Regions from separate parts of the Peribacillus sp. FSL M8-0224 genome, predicted to be linked through region 1. Evidence: riboswitches for the same ligand, from Rfam matches in the RefSeq annotation. Region 1 holds a riboswitch; the other holds the start of a gene.
What was found. A riboswitch is a leader RNA that binds a small molecule or an ion and turns the genes downstream of it on or off. The one in region 1 is predicted to bind lysine.

Region 2: it holds a riboswitch for lysine, as region 1 does, so the genes downstream of both, dapA (4-hydroxy-tetrahydrodipicolinate synthase) here and MKX49_RS23825 (amino acid permease) in region 1, are expected to answer to the same signal.

The regions. Positions count from the first base shown of each region.
Region 1 covers NZ_JBBOOJ010000001.1:4,885,484-4,888,987, reverse strand. Annotated here, with positions in the region: gene MKX49_RS23830 (glycoside hydrolase family 13 protein) at 1-724, shown strand, start outside; gene MKX49_RS23825 (amino acid permease) at 774-2,225, opposite strand; lysine riboswitch at 2,322-2,506, opposite strand; gene MKX49_RS23820 (LacI family DNA-binding transcriptional regulator) at 2,765-3,504, opposite strand, start outside.
Region 2 covers NZ_JBBOOJ010000001.1:4,401,413-4,404,916, forward strand. Annotated here, with positions in the region: gene MKX49_RS21280 (spore germination protein) at 1-658, opposite strand, end outside; lysine riboswitch at 1,025-1,203, shown strand; gene dapA (4-hydroxy-tetrahydrodipicolinate synthase) at 1,339-2,235, shown strand; gene MKX49_RS21290 (D-2-hydroxyacid dehydrogenase) at 2,364-3,326, shown strand.

The DNA of each region.
Region 1 (3,504 bases):
TGGCTGGAACAGTTTATACTGGAACAACCATGATCAGCCCCGGGTTGTCTCAAGGTTTGGTAATGATGGAAAGTATCGTATTGAAAGCGCAAAGATGCTTGCCGCTTGTCTTCATATGCTGCAAGGTACACCTTATATATATCAAGGGGAAGAGCTGGGAATGACCAATGTTGCATTTGAAAGCATCGATGAATACCGGGATATCGAAACATTGAATTCATATGACGAACTCGTCCATTCTCATGGCTGGTCAAAAGAGCGGATGATGTCAGCCATCCACGCCCGCAGCCGGGATAATGCGAGGACACCGATTCAGTGGAATGACTCCCGGAACGCAGGATTCACGAAAGGGACCCCTTGGATTAAGGTTAATCCCAATTTTCCCGAGATTAATGCAGAAAAGGCTTACAATGATCCGAATTCCATTTTTTATTTTTATAAAAAGCTTATCCAACTGCGCAAGGAACATGATATCGTCGTTTATGGCCGTTTTGAACTGCTGTTGCCGGATGATGAACGAATATTTGCCTACACGAGATCGTTTGAGGAAGAAAAGCTGTTGGTACTGTGCAACTTTAAAGAAGAGCAGGCCTCTTATACTTTGCCTGAAGAGCTTCATGCATATTCTGCCACAAAGCTGATCGGCAATTATGATCAGGAGGAAGAAGGAATCTCCAGCAAACCCCTGCAACCATATGAATGCAGTGTTTATCATTTGAAATGAAAAAAGGACCTGTTCTTCTCCGGTTAGGGAAGAACAGGTCCTTTGCGTATTATTTTGATTTAAGGTCACATTCCTCAAGCGGAATGATTTTCGTTTTATGCTTAATTTTATAGCCGAACCATAGGACGAAAAATAGAATCAAGCCAATGTAGGAAACGAACATTGAATTCCAGTCGATCCCATCGCTGCTGAAAGCCTGATAGCCTTGTCCGATGATAATGATAATACAAAGGACAAGTGCGAATATAGGTCCGAATGGGAAGCCTTTTGCCCGGAATGGTAAAGCATTCATATCAAGGCCTTGAGCGGCGTAAGCTTTGCGGAACCGATAATGGGCAATCGCAATCCCTACCCAGGTGACGAATCCTGCCATGCCTGAAGCGTTCAATAACCAGATATAAACGACGCCATCCCCGAAAAATGAAGCTAAGAATGCAACGCAGCCAACTAAAGAAGTCACGATAAGTGCATTCACGGGCACTCCTCTTTTATCTAACTTGCCTAGGAATTTCGGTGCTTTCCCATCACATGCCAAGTCCCATAGCATACGGGTTGAAGCGTACATGCCAGAGTTACCGGCAGAGAGTACGGATGATAAAATGATCGCGTTCATGATGGATGCAGCAAATGCAAGGCCGGCCCGTTCAAATACAAGCGTGAATGGACTTACGGCAACATCTTGACTCAATAAACGTGAATCCGTAAACGGAATGATCATTCCAATAACGAAAATTGCTAGGATATAGAACAAGAGGATGCGCCAGAAAACGGATCTGATCGCTTTTGGGATATTTTTTTCTGGATCTTCACTTTCACCAGCGGTCACTCCAAGCAATTCCGTTCCTTGGAATGAAAAGCCGGCAGCCATGAATACGCCTAGAATCGTGAAGAACCCTCCGTTAAAGGGACCTTCGCCCATTGTGAAATTGGAAAAACCGATTGGGTCATTCCCACCCATGATTCCGAGAATGATCAGAACACCCGTAATCAAGAAAATGACGACTGTCACGACCTTGATCATGGCAAACCAGAATTCTGTTTCCCCGAAACCTTTAACTGACATGTAATTGATAAGAAACATAGTGATTAACGCAATGGCACTCCAGATAAATGAAGGGCTATCCGGGAACCAGAACTTCATAATTAAGACAACGGCTGCCAATTCAGCGGCAATGGTGATTGCCCAGTTATACCAGTAGTTCCAACCAATCGCAAAACCGAAGGACGGATCGACGAATTTGGATGCATAGACACGGAACGAACCGGCCACTGGCATGAACGCCGCCATTTCTGCAAGACTTGTCATTAAGTAATAAACCATGATGCCGATGACCGCATATGCCACCAAGGCACCGCCGGGACCGGCTGAATGAATGGCACCGCCACTTGCTAAAAATAAACCTGTTCCAATCGTTCCACCTAATGAAATCATCATTAAATGACGCGCTTTCAGGCTCCTTTTCAATTCAGTAGGGCTTGAAGGTGATTGTGAATTTGACAATTGATGTTACACTCCTTTTTATTGGAAGGGAACGAAAAATAAAAAAACAGCAGTCGAAAAAGATCGACGGCTGTTTATAATAAACCCGTTTATCCTTCCGAAGATAGCTCCCCACGCTTTTTAAAAAAACGTGACAGTGGTGTTCCTATTCGGTTACACCGCCAGCAAGAATATACATGGAATATACCCTAACTTCGGCAACTTATCCTTTCAAACGGAGTCTTTAATTTTCCAGAATCTCGTCCGTTTTACTTTTATAAGCTGCAGCCTCTAACTCATCGGTAAATGAGGAAGTATTCAATTTTTCTAAAATCGTTGGCGTCAGTTTGTAGGTGACGTCGGACGATTTTACTCATGAAATTCATGCAATCGCTAATAGATTGCTAGTAATTGAGTAAACTTTACTATATCAAAATTATAAAATAACTTCTGGGATATCGCAATGATTATTTTATGTGGTTATTTTTTCCTAGTTAATGAATGAAGGCAGGAAGGAAGAATCAAGTGACGATATACTAAAATATAGCACATCCTGATAACTAAACGGTTTTCCGTTTTATTAGGGCATAGTCCAGTTTTACATGTTTGACCTCTTCAGGATTCTCAAAGAGATCCACTGCCATTTTCCCGATCCATTCCAGCGGTAAGGAAATGGTCGTGATGTCTAGCATTTCGCCAAGGCTATCATTATTGAAGCCGAGAATGGCACAATCTTCCGGTATCCTTATACCCGATTTCCTAGCGGTAAGAATGAAGCCCGCCGCCGTGTCATCATTCGTGATGATGATGGCTTCAGGTTTATCCATCATCGAATTCCATTCCTGAAACAATTGTTCACCGTCTTTGATGTGATAACTGCCTTCAAACAGCCATGCTTCATTGTTTATCAGTTGATGTTTACTCATGATATCGTTAAAGGCCTTTGTACGATGGGAACTGTTCCTGCTCTTTTTACGGCCGAGGCTGTATCCGATTTTCTTATATCCTTTAGCAATCACGTACTCAAGGGCACAGGAGAAAGCTGCATAATGATCAATGCTGATGGATGAGAATTCAGCCTGGGCGGTATCTTCACATAAAATAATCGGTCCGTATTTTTGGTAATTCAAGAGGATTTTCATTTCCGAAATCCTTGAACAAACGATAATGCCATCGAGCTGTTTCATTTGCAGCATATTAAAAGCCTGGATCTCTTTCTCCCTGTCATAATTTGTTTGAAAGATGACGATATGACAGCCAATTGCATTTGCCTGTTTTGTGATTCCGTTAACGATTGCCC
Region 2 (3,504 bases), 480 kb from region 1:
TATTATCTTCAATCATTTGGGAAATATAGGAGCTATCAATTATTTGGTTAACCCTTAAATCAGATATGCGCTGTATGACGGTTTCTACATTCTCGCTATTTGCAATTCCTTCTATATGAATCACAGCTACTCTTGTTTTGGATAACTTCCCAACAATAATTTCTTCAACAGCAAGTTCTGCAATTGGAAGCCGTTTTCGGATTAAATATATATTCGTATCAAGTGATTCGACCAGTGCCTCTTTCGGACCGACAACACTGAACTCTACCTCTGGCAGTGTAACTTGCCTCGAAGTGTTATTTGCTGCTTTAACTAAAACTGCTTGATCAGATTGATTATTTAATGTAATGGCTATATAACCCATTAACAGCTGACTTTGTAGTTCAGCAGGATTTTTTGTAAAAACAAGCCCCTCTATTGGCAAGTTGTGTACAAGCTCTTCCAGAGTTGAAGAATTTGTATGTAAAAAAGGAAGGAGGTCCCTATGCATTATATCTTTATCAATTAATGTATCGAAAAAAGATACACAGTATATTTCATTTTCAAAATCGAGTGTAAAGCTTGTGAAGTCCTTGGACTTTTGCAGATGTTTGAGTACATCAGTGAAGTCTGTAGATTTATGAATTTCTTGCTTTTTAAAGAATGAATATCTTTTCAATAGACTTCACTCCTTTGATTGTAAGATATGGATATTATTTACGAATTGAAGGTTTTTATACGCACGAATACTTAGTTGAAATTACCGATTAAAATTAGTGGCCAACTGTAATTTGAGTTTTAATCGAATAAATAAAAAAGAATCATAAAAGGGGAGTTGTATTTTCTACTACTCCCTCGTTTAGAACCCTCGTCCATTAAATATTTATTCAACTTATAACGAATAAAGATGAATCCACCCCAATACTCTAGCCATTTCCATAGATTTCTAGCATTCTTAAAAAACTTCATAATTAGGCTTGCAACAGAATGGATTCCCTGTTATATTACAATCAATTAAATATTTTCTTACTTCGGAATCTTTTGAAGTGAGGATAGAGGAGCAAAGACCATTAGTACACATTTTGAGGAGAATGAGATCCTATGACTATTGTGGAAAGGGGAATTTGCCGAAGCGGAAAGAATCTCATGTTCTTGAAGCTGGTTCTGCTATTGAATAAATACAGGACTGTCATATAGGAAACTATATGGAGGGCTATCTTATGCGCGGAAACATTTTCTTGGTAAATATTGTTTCTAATGCAGCAGCGAATCCTCGTTGTTGCTTTTTTGCGTTTACTCCTGAATGGCCCTAACCACCTCTGAATATTTTTAAAAAATTATACAAAAGGGTGTGAAGTTATGAATTTTGGCCAAGTTTTAACCGCAATGGTTACCCCGTTCAATCATAATGAAGAGGTTGATTTTAATGCTACGAGAACTTTAGTAAACTATTTAATTGCTAATGGTTCTGATGGATTAGTAATAGCCGGTACAACTGGAGAGTCCCCTACATTAACTCAAGAAGAGAAAGTGGATTTATTCAAATTTGTTGTAGAAGTTGTTGATGGAAGAGTTCCAGTCATAGCTGGAACCGGCTCAAATAACACGAGAGCTTCCATCAGCTTGACAAGGCAAGCGGAGGCAGCAGGAGTCGACGGAATCATGCTCGTTACCCCATACTATAACAAGCCGTCTCAAGAAGGATTATTTCAGCACTTTAGCGCTATTGCCCATTCCACTTCATTACCGGTAATGCTTTATAACATTCCAGGTCGAAGTGTTGTAAACATGTCAGTGGAGACGATTGTCAGCCTCTCAAAAATCACCAATATCGTGGCAGTAAAAGAAGCAAGTGGTGACTTGGATGCCATGGCACAAATCATAAGCAAAACAACTAGTGATTTTACTTTATACAGCGGCGATGATGGGTTAACATTACCGGTTTTAGCCATCGGTGGAGCAGGCATCGTTTCGGTTTCTTCACACATAATTGGCAATGAAATGCAAGAAATGATCAATAGCTTTAAAAATGGTGATGTCCATGGTGCTGCCGCTGCACATCGTACACTTCTTCCAATCATGAAAGCATTATTTGCTGCACCAAGCCCGGCACCAGTAAAATCAGCATTAAATATGCGGGGATTAAATGTTGGAGGTGTCCGCTTACCATTGGTCCCTTTAAACGATGAAGAAAAAAGAACACTGCAAACAGCTCTGCAGCCTAGTAACGCAGAAGCCATTTTGTTAAATAAATAAAACGAATGATTCTGGAGAAATTTTAAAAAGCAGTGCATACTCGAAAGTAATGCACTGTTTTTTTATCCATGTACGACTCAGGTGGAAGAATTTACACTATATTTAAAGAATCAATAAGGAGAGAGCCAATGGGGGGTACACACAAACCAAACATTCTTGTATTTAGTCCTATTCAGACAGAGGTCGATGCTTATGCTGATCGTATCCGCAATAGTGGGTTCATATCGGTGAAGACAGCGAAAACTTTGGAGGAAGCAGAAAAATATTTACCAGGCACTGAAGTTATCTTGGGGTGGAATTTTCCTACACAATTACTATGTAAACCAATAGCCGCATCTGTTCGCTGGTTTCAATCAATGGGAGCAGGGGTCAATGATTTGATAGCAGACAATTCGATACCTCAAAACATTACAATAACTCGAATTATTGACCAATTTGGTGCTTACATCTCTGAATATGTATTTTTGTTTCTCTTGGACATAGTGAAAGACGGTCCTCGGATGAAACAATCGCAATTGGAGCGAAGGTGGGATCCTTTCATTTCTGAAACCCTAAAAGGGAAAACAATCGGGATCGCTGGACTTGGATCGATTGGCGCTGAACTTGTTCGTAAAGCCCGAGCATTTGATATGAATGTACATGGGTTAAGCTTTAGTGGAAAACAAGCAACACTCGTGGATCTCCACTTTACTCCAGATCAATGGGGTGAATTTGTAAAAGACCTGGATTATTTGGTCCTGACGCTTCCTTTAACGGATTCCACTTATCATATCATTAACCAGGACCTACTTTTAGCGATGAAACCCAACGCTTACCTTATCAACGTTGGCCGCGGCGCATTGATAGATGAAGGGGCTTTACTATCTGTCATGCGGGAAGGACATCTTCAGGGAGCAGTCCTTGATGTATTTGAGACAGAACCGTTGCCAAAAGAACATGCCTTCTGGTCCATGCCCAATGTGTTTGTCACTTCCCACCTGTCAGGGCCCAGTACGATTAACGAAGTGAGCAACTTTTTCATAGAAAATTTAAGGCGATTTTCAAGTGAACAACCATTAAGTGGAATGGTAGATCGGAATCGAGGGTATTAAACCCTTAAATAATTTTTGAAACAGCCGCATTTTTCATCGAAGGAATGCGGCTTACATTTATTTAGCTCTATATTCCTCTTACAAATCAAAAATCCCCTCACAATAGATACTTTTTTCGATGGAGATAACGCAATTGTACCATCCATTTATTATCTCCTTATGTATAGTTCCATAAGAA